3 regions of the Lactobacillus apis genome follow, and region 1 is predicted to be linked to each of the others. Evidence: predicted binding sites of a transcription regulator. Region 1 holds the regulator's gene; each other region holds the start of a gene.
The links. Region 1 encodes HrcA, which represses chaperone genes, less so after heat shock. Its sites were predicted from a motif close to TTAGCACTCNNNNNNNNNGAGTGCTAA; they were not measured.

Region 1 (4,665 bases):
ACGAAGATCAACTTCTTCTTTCTTCTTCTTGTCTTCTTCAGCATGCTCTTCAGCTTCTTTTTGCATCTTTTGAATTTCTTCATCAGACAAACCAGATGAACTCTTGATAGTAATCTTTTGTTCCTTACCAGTACCCATATCCTTAGCAGATACGTTAACGATACCGTTCTTGTCGATATCGAAAGTAACTTGAATTTGAGGAACACCACGAGGAGCTGCAGGAATATCTGTTAATTCAAAACGACCTAAAGTCTTGTCATCTGCAGCCATTGGACGTTCACCTTGTAAAACATGAACATCTACGGCTGGTTGATTATCAGCAGCTGTTGAGAAGATTTGACTCTTTGAAGTTGGGATAGTTGTGTTCTTTTCGATCAACTTAGTGAAGACACCACCCATGGTTTCAATACCAAGTGAAAGTGGAGTAACATCAAGTAAAACAACATCCTTAACGTCACCTGAAATGACACCACCTTGAATTGCGGCACCTAGGGCAACAGCTTCATCAGGGTTAATTGAGTGATCAGGGTCTTTGCCAGCCCATCTCTTTACAGCTTCTTGAACAGCTGGAATACGAGTTGAACCACCATTTAAGATAACTTTGTCAATGTCATTTACAGTTAAATCTGCATCCTTTAAGGCATTATCAAATGGAATCTTTGTACGGTCAACCAAATCAGCAGTTAATTCATCAAATTTAGCACGAGTTAAATCTGTTTCAAGGTGAAGTGGACCTGATTCGCCTGCTGAGATGAATGGAAGTGAGATGTGAGTTGAAGATACTCCAGATAAGTCTTTCTTAGCCTTTTCAGCAGCATCCTTTAGACGTTGCAAAGCCATCTTATCTTTAGAAAGATCAACACCATTTTCATCCTTAAAGTTTTGAACTAGCCAATCGATAATCTTGTTATCAAAGTCGTCACCACCAAGGTTAGTATCACCGTTTGTTGACAATACTTGGAAGACGCCATCACCTAATTGCAAAACTGAAACATCGAAAGTACCACCACCAAGGTCGTATACTAAAACTTTTTCATCTTCTGCATCTTTATCAAGCCCATAAGCAAGTGAAGAAGCAGTAGGTTCGTTGATGATTCTCTTAACATCTAAACCAGCAATCTTACCAGCATCCTTAGTTGCTTGACGTTGTGCATCATTGAAGTATGCAGGAACTGTAATAACAGCTTCAGTAACCTTTTCACCTAAGTAGTCTTCAGAAAACTTCTTAATGTATTGCAAAATCATTGCTGAAATTTCTTGAGGAGTATAAGCTTTATCACCAATTTTAACTTTGTAGTCAGCTTCGCCCATGTGACGCTTGATTGATGAAATTGTGTTTGGGTTGGTGATTGCTTGTCTCTTAGCAACTTCACCAACTTGAATTTCACCATCTTTAAAAGCAACAACAGATGGAGTAGTACGATTACCTTCTGGGTTAGTAATAATCTTAGGTTCTTTTCCTTCAAGAACTGCAACTGCTGAGTTAGTAGTTCCTAAGTCAATACCGATAACTTTTGACATTAATAATCATCCTTTCAATTATTGAGCAACAACAACCATTGCTGGTCTTAATGTGCGATCTTTATATAAATATCCCTTTTGTAGAACCTGAACGACATGATCTTTTTGATCATCGGATTCAGCTGCAACAGTCTGAACTGCTTGATGTAAGTTCGGATCAAACTGTGCTTTTTCAGCATCAATCTCGCTAATTCCATGATCCTTCATGGCTTTAACAAGCGCATCCAAAGTCATTTGAACACCCTTTTTAAGTTGACGCGAAGCCTCATCATCTACCTTAGTTTCCAATGCTCTTTCTAAATTATCCATCGCTGGTAAAATATCTTTAGCTAAGGATTGTGACTCATACTTAATCAATTGAGCACGTTCATTGTTGTAGCGATTTTGCATATTCTGCATTTCCGCTTGACTACGAAGGTACTTGTCTTCTAGTTCTTTTTGTTCTTCTTTTATTTTTGCTAATTCTGTTTCAAGCTTCTTCGAAGTCTCAGGTTTCTTACTTTTATCTGTAGTATTAGCCTTTGTATCAGACTTTTTTTCTTCAGCTTTAGTTTGATCTTTGTTTAGATCTTTTTCACTAGCATATTTTTCTTTACTCACGGCTAACCTCCTTTATTTGAATCTACCATAATACTCAAGTAGTTTCTTAGCAAGTTCATTTCTAAAATATTCCAAAAGACCAATTACTTGCGAATATGGCATATTGTTAGGACCAAGTAAAGCAATTACGCCTTTACCATGTGAACCAACACTATATTCCGCAGTGAGCAGGCTATAGTCCTTAAGTAAATCACTTGGCAAATCTGAACCCATACTAACACGAATTGGATACTTACCACTGTCTGAGTTCATACATTGATCAACCATATCTGAAATCAAATCATTGTGATCAATTAACTCATAAACAGAGCGTAAACTTGAGACATCATCCAAAGAAGTATTATTAAGTAAATTAATCTGACCATCAACATACATTTGCTCACTTGTAGCATCTTTAATGACGTCTTCAACCAACTCAAGTAAGTCACTTGCATGAGAATTAGCAAGCTTCTTACCCAAAGTTCGATTAAGCAAAGATGATGTAACCTCATTTAGCGTTTTGCCAATTAACTCATCGTTAATCATTCGGACTGCTTTTTCAATTTCATCACCACTGATGTTACGTGGCAAGTTATAAACTTGGTTGTGAACATCACCATCACTAGTAACTAAAATTGCCATCACTTGTCTATTAATTAAAGAGACAATTCTAAAACCAGTTATTGTGATATCATTATTTTCTGGCCCTTCTGCAAAAGCTGTGTAATTAGTCAAATCAGATAAAATCTTTGCTGCTTCTTGAACAATTTCATTAACTTGATGAAATGGTTGATCAAGTTGACTAACAATTCTCTTGTAAACAGAGGATGGTATCTTAAGTGGCTCAAGCAAGTTGTCTAAATAGTACCGATAACCGTCCATCGACGGAATTCGTCCACTTGAAAGATGTGTTTTTTCAAGAAGACCCTTATCTTCAAGCACAGCCATTTCATTTCGAATTGTCGCACTTGAGACTTTCATCGGTAACTGATTCATCACTGTTTTTGAGCCAACAGGATCATGCGTCTGAGTAAAATCATTAATAATTGTTTTTAAAATTAATTCTTGACGTTCGGTCAACATAAATATCGCCCTCACTTTTAGCACTCATACTTTTTTGGTGCTAACAATTATTATGATACTAGCTTTTAGCAGAATGTCAAGCTGAGTGCTAATTTTTCCGCAATTAATTTTAACTTGAATTACTGTTTAACTAAAATTAACTTTGCTGAGCAAAATAAGCCTTAATTTCGGTCTCGTCTGCTTCCATTTGTTTCTTTAAATCATCCAAATTAGCAAATTTAATTTCACCACGTGTATACTTGTACCATTTAATAGTCATTTTTTTGCCATAGGCCTCTTCATCAAAGCCAAATAAATTTGATTCAATTAAAACTTTTTTTCCATCGCCGATAGTTACATTGTATCCAACACTAGTCATTGAATCATACCAATGCCCATCAATCTTTGTTTTTGTGGCATAAACACCAATTTTTGGAATAACCTTATTATCTTGCCAAACCAAATTAGCAGTTGGAAAACCGAGCTTATGCCCGTTGCGCAAACCATGACCAATTTTTCCAGACATCATATATGGAAAGCCAAGAAGTTCATTAGCTAGTTCCATGTCACCATTAACAATGGCTTTTTTTATTTCAGTAGAACCAATTTTTTGTCCACCATATGACTGCTGTGGCACATTGACGATATCGAATCTGCCTTTAGCAAACTTAGAAAAATTTTCCATATTTGCTACGTCTTTTGGACCATATGTATAATCAAATCCGGCTACGGCTGTATCTGTTTCAAGTTTTACAATAATTTCATCAACAAACTGTTGAGCACTTAACTTACAAAAAGCATCACTAAAGTGCATTACCAAAAGATAATCGACATTCAATTTTTCCATTTTGTATGCTTTTTCGTCTAAGCTATCGATATAGCTAACATCTGCTTTTTGATAAACTGACTTGGGATGACGGTCAAATGTCATCACTGCAAGAGGAAGCTTTTTCTCAGTTGCTTTTTCTCTAGCAGTTCTAATTAAATGTTGATGACCACGATGTACGCCATCAAAAAAGCCCAAAGCAAGCACAATCTTAGTAGGGAAAATATTCTCCTTAATTGGATAAGTTAAATGGATAATTTGCACAATAAAGCCTTCATTTCATCTTATTGGTTTTGTAATAGCATTAAAAACGGATGATACATATGGTCATCCTTTTCGTATATTGCTTTAATGCTATTATTGTACCTTAACGCAACTTTTTTTGCATTCGTTTTCAAAACTATTGCATTACCATTTTTCACCTTAAGCCATTGCGGATCATTCAAGTTGATACTTTCATAATCCTTGAAAAAGGCATCAATTGGTTGAATAAAATCGGCAATCTTTTCCGGTGCATTAATTACTTCATCCAATTTAACTGCTTGGCTCAAATCAAAACCTGAACTAGCAGTTCTTCTCAATGATTCCATAACTGCAGGAACATTCAATTCAGTTTTAAGATCGTTGACCAGAGACCTGACATATGTGCCCTTACTACATTCAATCTGAAAGTCAAA
Region 2 (4,665 bases), 480 kb from region 1:
AAAGGGCAAGCACTTCTGCTGCAATTGCATCATTATCATTAGTTGGACAAACTTTTTGCTGAACGTTAAAGCATTTTCGTTTGCCCTTAAGCCGATATTTTGAAAAGTTCACCATTAGGCTAATGCATCCCGTCTGCACTCTATGTGATCTAATCCGAGCTGCCACTTGTTCACTAATTTCACGCAAGACAATCTCTATTTCACGCTGATCCGTATAATCTCTTGTCAAAATTTGTGAATTGCCATAGTTCTTCATTTTTGGAAAATACTGTTCTCTAATAATGCTTCGGTCAACCCCCCAACTCATTGCAAATAACTGCTCGCCCATTACGCCAAACTCTTTTTTTAGAATTGCAGGATCTGAATGTGCTAGTTCATACATATTATTAATGTTAAGCCGGCGCAAATGCTTTGCTGTGCGTTTGCCAATACCACAAACTTCTTCCATGTCTTTAATCTGCCAGATAGTATCTGGAACATCAATGTAGTGCCAATAGTCAATCATTGAGTGACGATGCTTAGCTGAGATATCCATTGATAATTTAGCCAATAATGGATTTTCCCCTATTCCACATGTGGTATAGAAACCAAGTTTATTTTTTATCTCAAGCTGTATCTTACGTGCAACTAAATATGGATCATCGCCAAATAGATGCCACGATTTTGTCATGTCAATCATGCTTTCATCAATGGAATAGGGATGAATATCTTCATCAGCCGCAAATTGACGAAAGATTTCAAGTATCTGCGTACTGCGCCTAATATATAAGTTCATATGCGGAGGCACCAAAATTAAGTCAGGTGCCTCTTTTTTGCTAGGAACATCACGAACCCGCATTACATTATTTAGACCATATTTTGCCTTAGCTAAGGGCGAAGCAGCCATGATTAAGCCAGAACCGTAACTTTCCTCATCTTGCTGATGAGACGCAACTGCCAATACCGCCTTCATTGGATTAAGACCTAATTCAATTGCTTCGCAGCTAGCAAAAAACGATTTATTATCAATCATAAACACAACATTATGAGGTTCATAACGATAATCATACATTTTTTACCACTTCCATTCCGAACTCTTGTTTGTATTATAAATTATACAAACGCAAGTTCGGTTAGGCAAGAATTTTTTATTCGACTGCAAGAATTGTCACTTGGTATTCACCCGCAGGGGCTGCCACATTTACTACTGCGCCAGCTTCTTTTTTATTTATTGCCTGGCCCAAAGGTGAGTCAAAGGAAATTTTGCCTTCGGCAATATCAGCTTCCATTCGTCCAACGATCTGATACTTTTCTGTTTCTTCATCATCATCAAAACGAAGCGTTACTGTTTTACCTAAATCAACTTTGCCATCATCGTTCTTTTCAATTACTTCAGCATACTTCAATTGCTTTTCAAGGTAGCGCAAACGACTTTGCAGGTGCCCCAAGTCTCTCTTAGCCTCTGTATACTCGGTATTTTCCGATAAATCACCAAGTGATCGGGCCTCCTGCAAAATTTTGATTCGTCTTGGTCGGTCCTTTTTTAAACGAGCAATTTCCTCTTCAATTTTTTGGTAGCCTGTTGGCGTCATTTTCTGATAATAAACCAAAGTTTTATCTCCTTTTTTACTTTTTTATAAAAATTTTCCACAAGTTTTTTCCTTGATATATCAGCATTTTCCTTCGATTTTTAGCACTCGACGAAGAAAAGTGCTAAAAAGTTGTTCACTTTTCGAATAATGGTACTATAATATTAATTGTAAGGAAGAAATGAAAGTCTTCACTTACATATTTAACTAAATTGAAAACAAAAAATTGAAAGGAAGTTTTAAATTATGGCAAATGATATGATGAATCGTCGTAATGACTTATTTGATGCAATGAATGATTGGTTTGATCTTCCTAGAAAGTTTTTTGACGATACTAATGTTGCCAAATTAATGCAATCAGATGTAATTGAAAACGATAAAGAATATGTGATTAAAGTTGATATGCCAGGAATGGATAAGAGCAATATTAATCTAAGCTACAATAATGGTATTTTAAGCGTTTCAGGCTCAAGAAAATCATTTAAAGATATGTCCAAGGACAACAGCCTTATTCATCGTGAAAGAATCGATGGTCACATTTCTCGTAGCTTTAGATTACCAAATGTAGTTGCAAGTGAGATCAGTGCAAAGTATGATAATGGTGTATTGACTATTACTTTACCAAAACAAAGTTCTGATCAAAGTGATAATTCAATTCAAATTGATTAGCTTATTTATATTTTAATTGCAAGAAGTTCTAGATAAGTTGCCAATACAAATAATTCTCTAAAGTGGGTTCAGCTATTGAACCCACTTTTCTTTTAGCTTAAAATAGAAAGTAATTTAAAATTAGATTAAAAAAGGAGAATTATCTATGGGACATCAAGTTACTGTCCAAGAACTAGAAAAGTTTACGGACAATTTTAATCAAAACCCTAAAAATCAAGTAGTTGCACGTGCAACGCAAAAAAGTGGTGTGTTAGCTGCTGCTTACAATGAACGTGTACAAGGTGAACTAACTCGTGTTTTCTCTACAGAATTAGACACAGAAAATGTTACTAATCAGCGTCAATCTGGTCGTTGCTGGGAATTCGCCACATTAAATATTTTGCGCCACAACTTTGGTAAAAAGCATAACTGTAAGAATTTTACTTTCTCACAAAGTTATAACTTCTTCTGGGACAAAATCGAGCGTGCAAACATTTTTTATGACAACATTTTGGACACAGCAGACAAGCCCCTCAACTCACGGACAGTTAGAGCTATTTTAGAAGGTGCCGGTCAAGATGGTGGTCATTTCCACATGGGAGCTGCTTTGATTGAAAAATACGGTGTTGTACCTTCTTATGCAATGCCTGAAAGTTTCAACGCTAATAACACCAGTGCCCTGGGTAAGGCTTTGGGTGACAAGTTGAAGAAAGACGCTTTGGTTTTGCGTAAATTAAAGCAAGAAGGAAAAGACGAAGAAGTCGAAAAAGCACGTGAACAATTTTTAGGTGAAGTTTACCAAATGACAGCAATTGCCGTTGGTGAACCACCAAAGAAATTCGATTTGGAATATCGTGATGACGATAAGAAATATCACTTAGATAAAGACTTAACCCCACTCGAATTTTTGCACAAGTACATGGGCGATGTTGACTTTGATGACTACGTTGTATTAACAAATGCACCTGATCATGAATACAACAAGCTCTATGGTTTACCATTCGCTGACAATGTTGAAGGTGTCTGCCGCATCAAGTTCCTAAACTTGCCAATGGAATTTTTGGAAACTTACGCAGTTAACCAATTAAAAGACGGTGAAGCTGTTTGGTTTGGTAATGATGTTGGTATACAAAGTGACCGTAAGGCAGGTTACCTTGATAACAATCTATACAAATTCAACGAGTTGTTTGGCGTTGATTTAACAATGTCTAAGGCTGACAGATTGCGTACTGGTGCTGGTTCAGCTACTCACGCTATGACGCTAGTCGGTGTTGATGAAGATAACGGTCACATTCGTCAATGGAAAGTTGAAAACTCATGGGGCGAACAAAACGGTGACAAGGGCTTCTTCGTTATGAATAATGACTGGTTCAAGGACTACGTCTACGAAGTTGTCGTACACAAGAAGTACTTAACTTCTGAACAACTTGCCTTGGCAGAAGGCCCAATTACAGATCTTCCTGCTTGGGATTCAATCGCTTAAACTAAAAATAGGCAAAATAAAAGAGTGAAGTTCCAAATTATGAACTTCACTCTTTTTTGTTTATTATTTTGCACGCATAAGTAATTCGTCAAACTTCTTGAAGAATAAATCTTTGTCTGCTTTAGTTACTAAAGTTATTTCACGGCCATTTGGATCTTCTTCCATTCGGCCAGCAGCAGTTCCCTTAGTGATGACTTTTACCTTACGTTTTTCTGCTGTTAAAACAACTTCAGGATAAAGTGCACTGATAACAGTTAAAATATCCCAAAAGTATAGTTGAGCTGTTTGAATTGGTGGATTAACCAGAAGACTATAAGCTTGACCAGCTAAATCAACAGCTGGATACTTGCGTAAACCTGCCCAGTGCATCTTCAATTCATTTGTTAGCGGTAGTTCTTCACTACTTTCTAGGCCAATGACTTCCATTGGAATATTTGAAGCTAGTACACGCTCAACAGCGTATGGATCCCAGAATGCATTCCATTCTTGTGTGCCATCTGCATTAACTTGGACAACATTTCCGTGACCATCAAGAGAGCCACCCATCCAATAAAGTTTTTCAATTTTTGATTCAATTTCAGGCGCAGCATCTAGGGCACGAGCCAAGTCAGTCAATGGACCTGTCATAACAACAGTTACAGGCGCAGTAGCATTTTCGAGCTTAGTGACCATGTCTAAGTGAGCAGGCTGGTCTGCTTCCTTGGTAACCATTTTGCCTGATTCATTGAGAATTGGTAATGAATTGAAAGAGTACGATGCTGTCCGCCAAGCTTCAGGAAACTGGTTAACAGCACGTGAATTTGACTTAGCAACTTCTAGCTTATCACCGCGCGTATTAAAACGATCGGTTAACTTACGGCAGACCTCAACTGATGGATCAACATAACCGTCGGCATCGATTGCACCAACACCAAGCAACTTGATTTCTGGTGCTTGTAAAAACAATAGGTATGATACTAAATCATC
Region 3 (4,665 bases), 430 kb from region 1:
CTCTGGATCGTGTAGAGATAATCTCTTCAGTACCGTTTTCAGTCATCCGCAAAATTTGGATAAGTTCCCCTTTAGTAAGTGGTTCAGAAAAAATATTTCTTTCCTTAAAATCAATATCATGTTTCTTCAACCATGCCTTCGCTTTCCGACACGAGGTACAACTTGGAGATATATATAAATTTACCATATATTTTCACGCTCCTTCTGATCAAAAAATGATTCGTTACCTCTAGTATTATATCACATTACTTTCTTTTTATAAGTAATGTGTCTATGCTATCTATATTTTATGATAGTGAGTAAAAGTGAAGAAACTGTGAAGAATTTCTCAAGAAAAAGTAAAGATATAAAAAGAGTGCATTAATATCTAATGCACTCTTTGTTAACCTATGAACTTAATTATTCACTTTTTTCATTAAGTCGTCAACTAATTTTTCGTTTTCTTCAGCAGTTTCTGAAACAAAACAAGCAGTATTAGCTAATTCCTTAATATCTTCAGTGTTTAACTTCTTCATTAAGCTTCTAATTCTTAAAATTGAAGTTGCGCTCATTGAGTATTCATCAAGACCCATTGAAAGCAAAATTGGGAACATGGTGCTGTCGCCAGCAGCTTCACCACACATACCACACCAAATGCCATTTTCATGAGCAGCATCAATTGTGTGCTTGATCAAACGCAATACTGAAGGGCTAGCTGGTTGGTATAGGTATGAAACATTATCATTACCACGGTCAGCTGCCATTGTGTATTGGATTAAGTCATTGGTACCGATTGAGAAGAAGTCAACTTCTTTAGCGAATTGGTCAGCAATAACTGCAGCAGCAGGAACTTCAATCATCATTCCAACTTGTAAGTCTTCGCCAACCTTAACACCGCTTTTAACTAACTTATCTTTTTCTTCAGCCAAAATTGCCTTAGCCTTACGCAATTCACCCAAAGTACCGATCATTGGGAACATGATGCCCAATTTACCGAATGCTGATGCACGTAAAAGCGCACGTAATTGTGTACGGAAGATTTCTTCATTTTGCAATGACAATCTGATAGCACGAACACCTAAGAATGGGTTCATCTCTTCTGGAAGATCCCAGTAGTCTAAGTGCTTGTCACCACCGATATCCATTGTTCTAATGACAACTTGCTTGCCATTCATTCCTTCGATAACTTCTTTATAAGCTTCGAATTGGTCTTCTTCACTTGGGAAGTCCTTGGAATCCATGTACAAGAATTCAGTTCTATACAAACCAATAGCTTCAGCGCCGTTCTCATTAACACCTTCCATATCATTTGGTGTACCAATGTTAGCTGCAATAATGAATTGCTTACCATCAGCAGTTACAGAAGGTTCGTTCTTGAGTTTCTTCCATTCAGCCTTTTGCTTTAGGAATGCTTCACTCTTAACTTTGTAATCAGCAACTTGTTCATCAGTTGGCTCAATTACTGCATCACCGTTCAAACCGTCAACAACTAATGTTTGACCGTTTTCAACGTCTTTAGTAATTGAATCTGTACCAACAACAGCAGGTAATTCAAGTGAACGAGCCATGATTGCTGAGTGAGCAGTACGACCACCGATATCAGTAACAAAGCCCTTAACAAATTTCTTGTTTAATTGAGCAGTGTCACTTGGAGTAAGGTCATGAGCAACAACAACAACTTCATGATCAATTGAAGCTGGATTAGGTAATTCCTTACCTAATAAGTGAGCCATGATTCGTTTTGAAACATCACGAACATCAGCAGCACGTTGTTGCATATATTCGTTATCTGTCATGCCTTCAAAAATTGTAATGAACTTTTGAGCGGTTTCATCAAGTGCAGCTTCACTGTTAATTTTTTGCTCTTTGATTTCATTTTCAATTGCACCTGTAAATTCAGGGTCATTCAAAATCATCAAGTGAGCTTCAAAAACTTGAGCTTCTTCTTCACCTAAACTCTTTTTGGCACTATCACGAATTTTTTCAACTTCTTCAGTTGATACTGAAATAGCTTCATGGTAACGAGTTAATTCACTGTCAACATCTGAAACAGTTGTCTTCGTGAAAGAAAGATCTGGTTCGACCAAGAGATAGGCTGGTGCTACAGCAATACCATCACTAGCAGCAATTCCTTTTAATGTCTTGGTCATTATTCAGCTAATCCTTCTTTTTTCATTGTTTCTGAAATAGCGTTGATTGCATCTTTTTCATCATCACCATCAGCACTAATTGTAACGTCAGCGTTCTTACCAACACCGAGTGACATAACACCCATGATTGACTTCAAGTTAACTGATTTGCCATTGTATTCCAAGTTGATGTCTGAACCAAACTTTGAAGCAGCTTGTACTAACAAAGTTGCTGGACGAGCATGAATACCTGTTTCTGCAATAACATGAAAATCGCGTTTTTCCATTATAAATATCTCCTTTGAATTGAAAAATCAAACCGGTAGTAACTACCTATTCGCTTACTTAGACTATCATTTTTTTGTGAATTAGACAACATAAATGTAACAGTTTACATCATCAAAGTTCCGTTGTTGATTGCCTGTAAACTATTTTTCCACCACGTAGGGCCTTACCAGTTATGTTCTGTCTTTTACCAAAAGATCTCAAAGCAGCCTGAAACGCAAATGCATCTTTAGGTTCAACTTCATAATGATCTAATTCACCACTTGCTAACTGCTCTAAAATTTTTTGATAATCCAAATATACCACCGTTTTTCTAAAACATACACTAAAAATTAAGCATTTTTGCTTTTACAAGTGATTATTTTAGCATATTTGGATTCAATAGATAATAATGTATATTATTCCGAGTTTTAGCACTTGATTATTGAGAGTGCTAATTATATAATTTAGTCATTGAAAAGAAAGGCGGTAATGTAATGCTCTGTCAAAACTGTCAAAAACGACCTGCCTCTATTCATCTTTTTGCAAAGGTAAATGGAGAAAGCCGCGAAATCAATTTATGTGGACAATGTTATCAAGAACTTAAACAACAAGGAAATATTAACATGAGTAACGACAACAACGGTTTCTTTGGCGACTTTAACGATCTCTTTAATTTTAATAATGAAAATGCAATGAATGGCAATCCTAATAACCCAGGTAACCCTGGAATGAACAATGGTAATCCTAATAATGGTGGTGGAGGCCGTTCACTACTTGATCAATACGGTACAGATTTAACTGCTCTTGCTAAAAAAGGCAAAATTGACCCCGTAATCGGTCGCGATAAAGAGATTGCACGTGTCATCGAAATTTTAAATAGAAGAACAAAAAACAATCCTGTCTTAATTGGTGAAGCCGGAGTTGGTAAGACTGCGGTTGTCGAAGGATTAGCACAACAAATAGTTGATGGTTCAGTACCTGCAAAATTACAAGATAAACGAATTATTTCATTAAATGTTGTTTCTCTTGTTCAAGGAACTGGAATTCGTGGTCAATTTGAGCAACGGATGCAACAATTGATCAAGGAACTGCAAGATCATGACGACATCATCTTGTTTATTGATGAAATTCATGAAATAGTTGGCGCCGGAAATGCTGAGGGCGGTATGGATGCTGGTAACATTATTAAGCCAGCCCTTGCTCGTGGTGACTTGCAACTAGTCGGTGCAACTACCTTGAACGAATATCGCGAAATTGAAAAAGACTCTGCTTTGTCACGTCGTTTCCAACCAGTTGATGTTAAAGAACCATCAGTTGCAGAAACTATTCAAATTCTAAAAGGCATTCAGAAGCGTTACGAAGACTATCATCACGTTCACTACACCGATGATGCAATCAAATCAGCTGCTGAATTATCTGAGCGCTATATTCAAGATCGCTTCTTACCTGATAAGGCCATTGACTTGCTCGATGAGGCTGGTTCAAGAATGAACTTAACCATCCCTTACGTTGACAAAGAAAAACTGCAGGAAAGAATTGCAGCAGCTGAAAAGTTAAAGCAGGAATCACTGCAAAATGAAGACTACGAAAAAGCTGCTTACTATCGTGATCAAATTGAAAAATATAATAAGGTAAAAGACCAAAAGGTTGATCCTGATAAATCACCAGTTATTACCAGCAAGATTATGAATAAGATTGTTGAAGAAAAAACTGGTATCCCAGTTGGTGACTTACAAAAACAAGAAGAAAATCAACTGCAAAACTTGGCTTCTAACTTAAAAGAACATGTAATTGGTCAGGATAAGGCTGTCGACAAGGTAGCACGTGCTATTCGTCGTAACCGAATTGGTTTCAACGAATCCGGTCGACCAATTGGCTCCTTCCTCTTTGTTGGTCCAACTGGTGTTGGTAAGACTGAGCTTGCTAAACAATTAGCTAAGCAAATGTTTGGTTCAGAAGATGCCATGATTCGTTTTGATATGTCAGAATATATGGAATCCTATTCAGTTTCTAAATTAATTGGTTCTGCGCCTGGCTACGTTGGCTATGAAGAAGCAGGTCAATTAACTGAACAGGTTCGTCGTAATCCATACAGTTTAATCTTGTTAGATGAAATTGAAAAAGCTGATCCTTCTGTAATGAACTTGTTCTTACAAATTCTAGATGACGGTCGCTTAACTGATTCTCAAGGTCGTACTGTTTCATTCAAAGACACAATCATCATCATGACATCTAATGCGGGACAAGGCATTAAGGAAACTAGCGTAGGCTTTACAGCTGAAAATGCTAG

Region 2: DKL56_RS06675 (Hsp20/alpha crystallin family protein) is a predicted target of HrcA. The motif match lies at 1,670-1,696, and genes of this name have one in related genera.
Region 3: DKL56_RS02450 (ATP-dependent Clp protease ATP-binding subunit) is a predicted target of HrcA. The motif match lies at 2,804-2,830, and genes of this name have one in related genera.

What each region holds. Positions count from the first base shown of each region.
Region 1 covers NZ_CP029476.1:917,355-922,019, forward strand. The annotation lists gene dnaK (molecular chaperone DnaK) at 1-1,521, opposite strand, end outside; gene grpE (nucleotide exchange factor GrpE) at 1,540-2,121, opposite strand; gene hrcA (heat-inducible transcriptional repressor HrcA) at 2,134-3,183, opposite strand; gene ribF (riboflavin biosynthesis protein RibF) at 3,320-4,252, opposite strand; gene truB (tRNA pseudouridine(55) synthase TruB) at 4,273-4,665, opposite strand, start outside.
Region 2 covers NZ_CP029476.1:1,398,223-1,402,887, forward strand. The annotation lists gene DKL56_RS06665 (Y-family DNA polymerase) at 1-1,051, opposite strand, end outside; gene greA (transcription elongation factor GreA) at 1,128-1,589, opposite strand; gene DKL56_RS06675 (Hsp20/alpha crystallin family protein) at 1,815-2,237, shown strand; gene DKL56_RS06680 (C1 family peptidase) at 2,383-3,699, shown strand; gene DKL56_RS06685 (nucleoside hydrolase) at 3,763-4,665, opposite strand, start outside.
Region 3 covers NZ_CP029476.1:488,917-493,581, reverse strand. The annotation lists gene spxA (transcriptional regulator SpxA) at 1-187, opposite strand, end outside; gene ptsP (phosphoenolpyruvate--protein phosphotransferase) at 396-2,129, opposite strand; gene DKL56_RS02460 (phosphocarrier protein HPr) at 2,129-2,395, opposite strand; gene DKL56_RS02455 (hypothetical protein) at 2,508-2,690, opposite strand; gene DKL56_RS02450 (ATP-dependent Clp protease ATP-binding subunit) at 2,870-4,665, shown strand, end outside.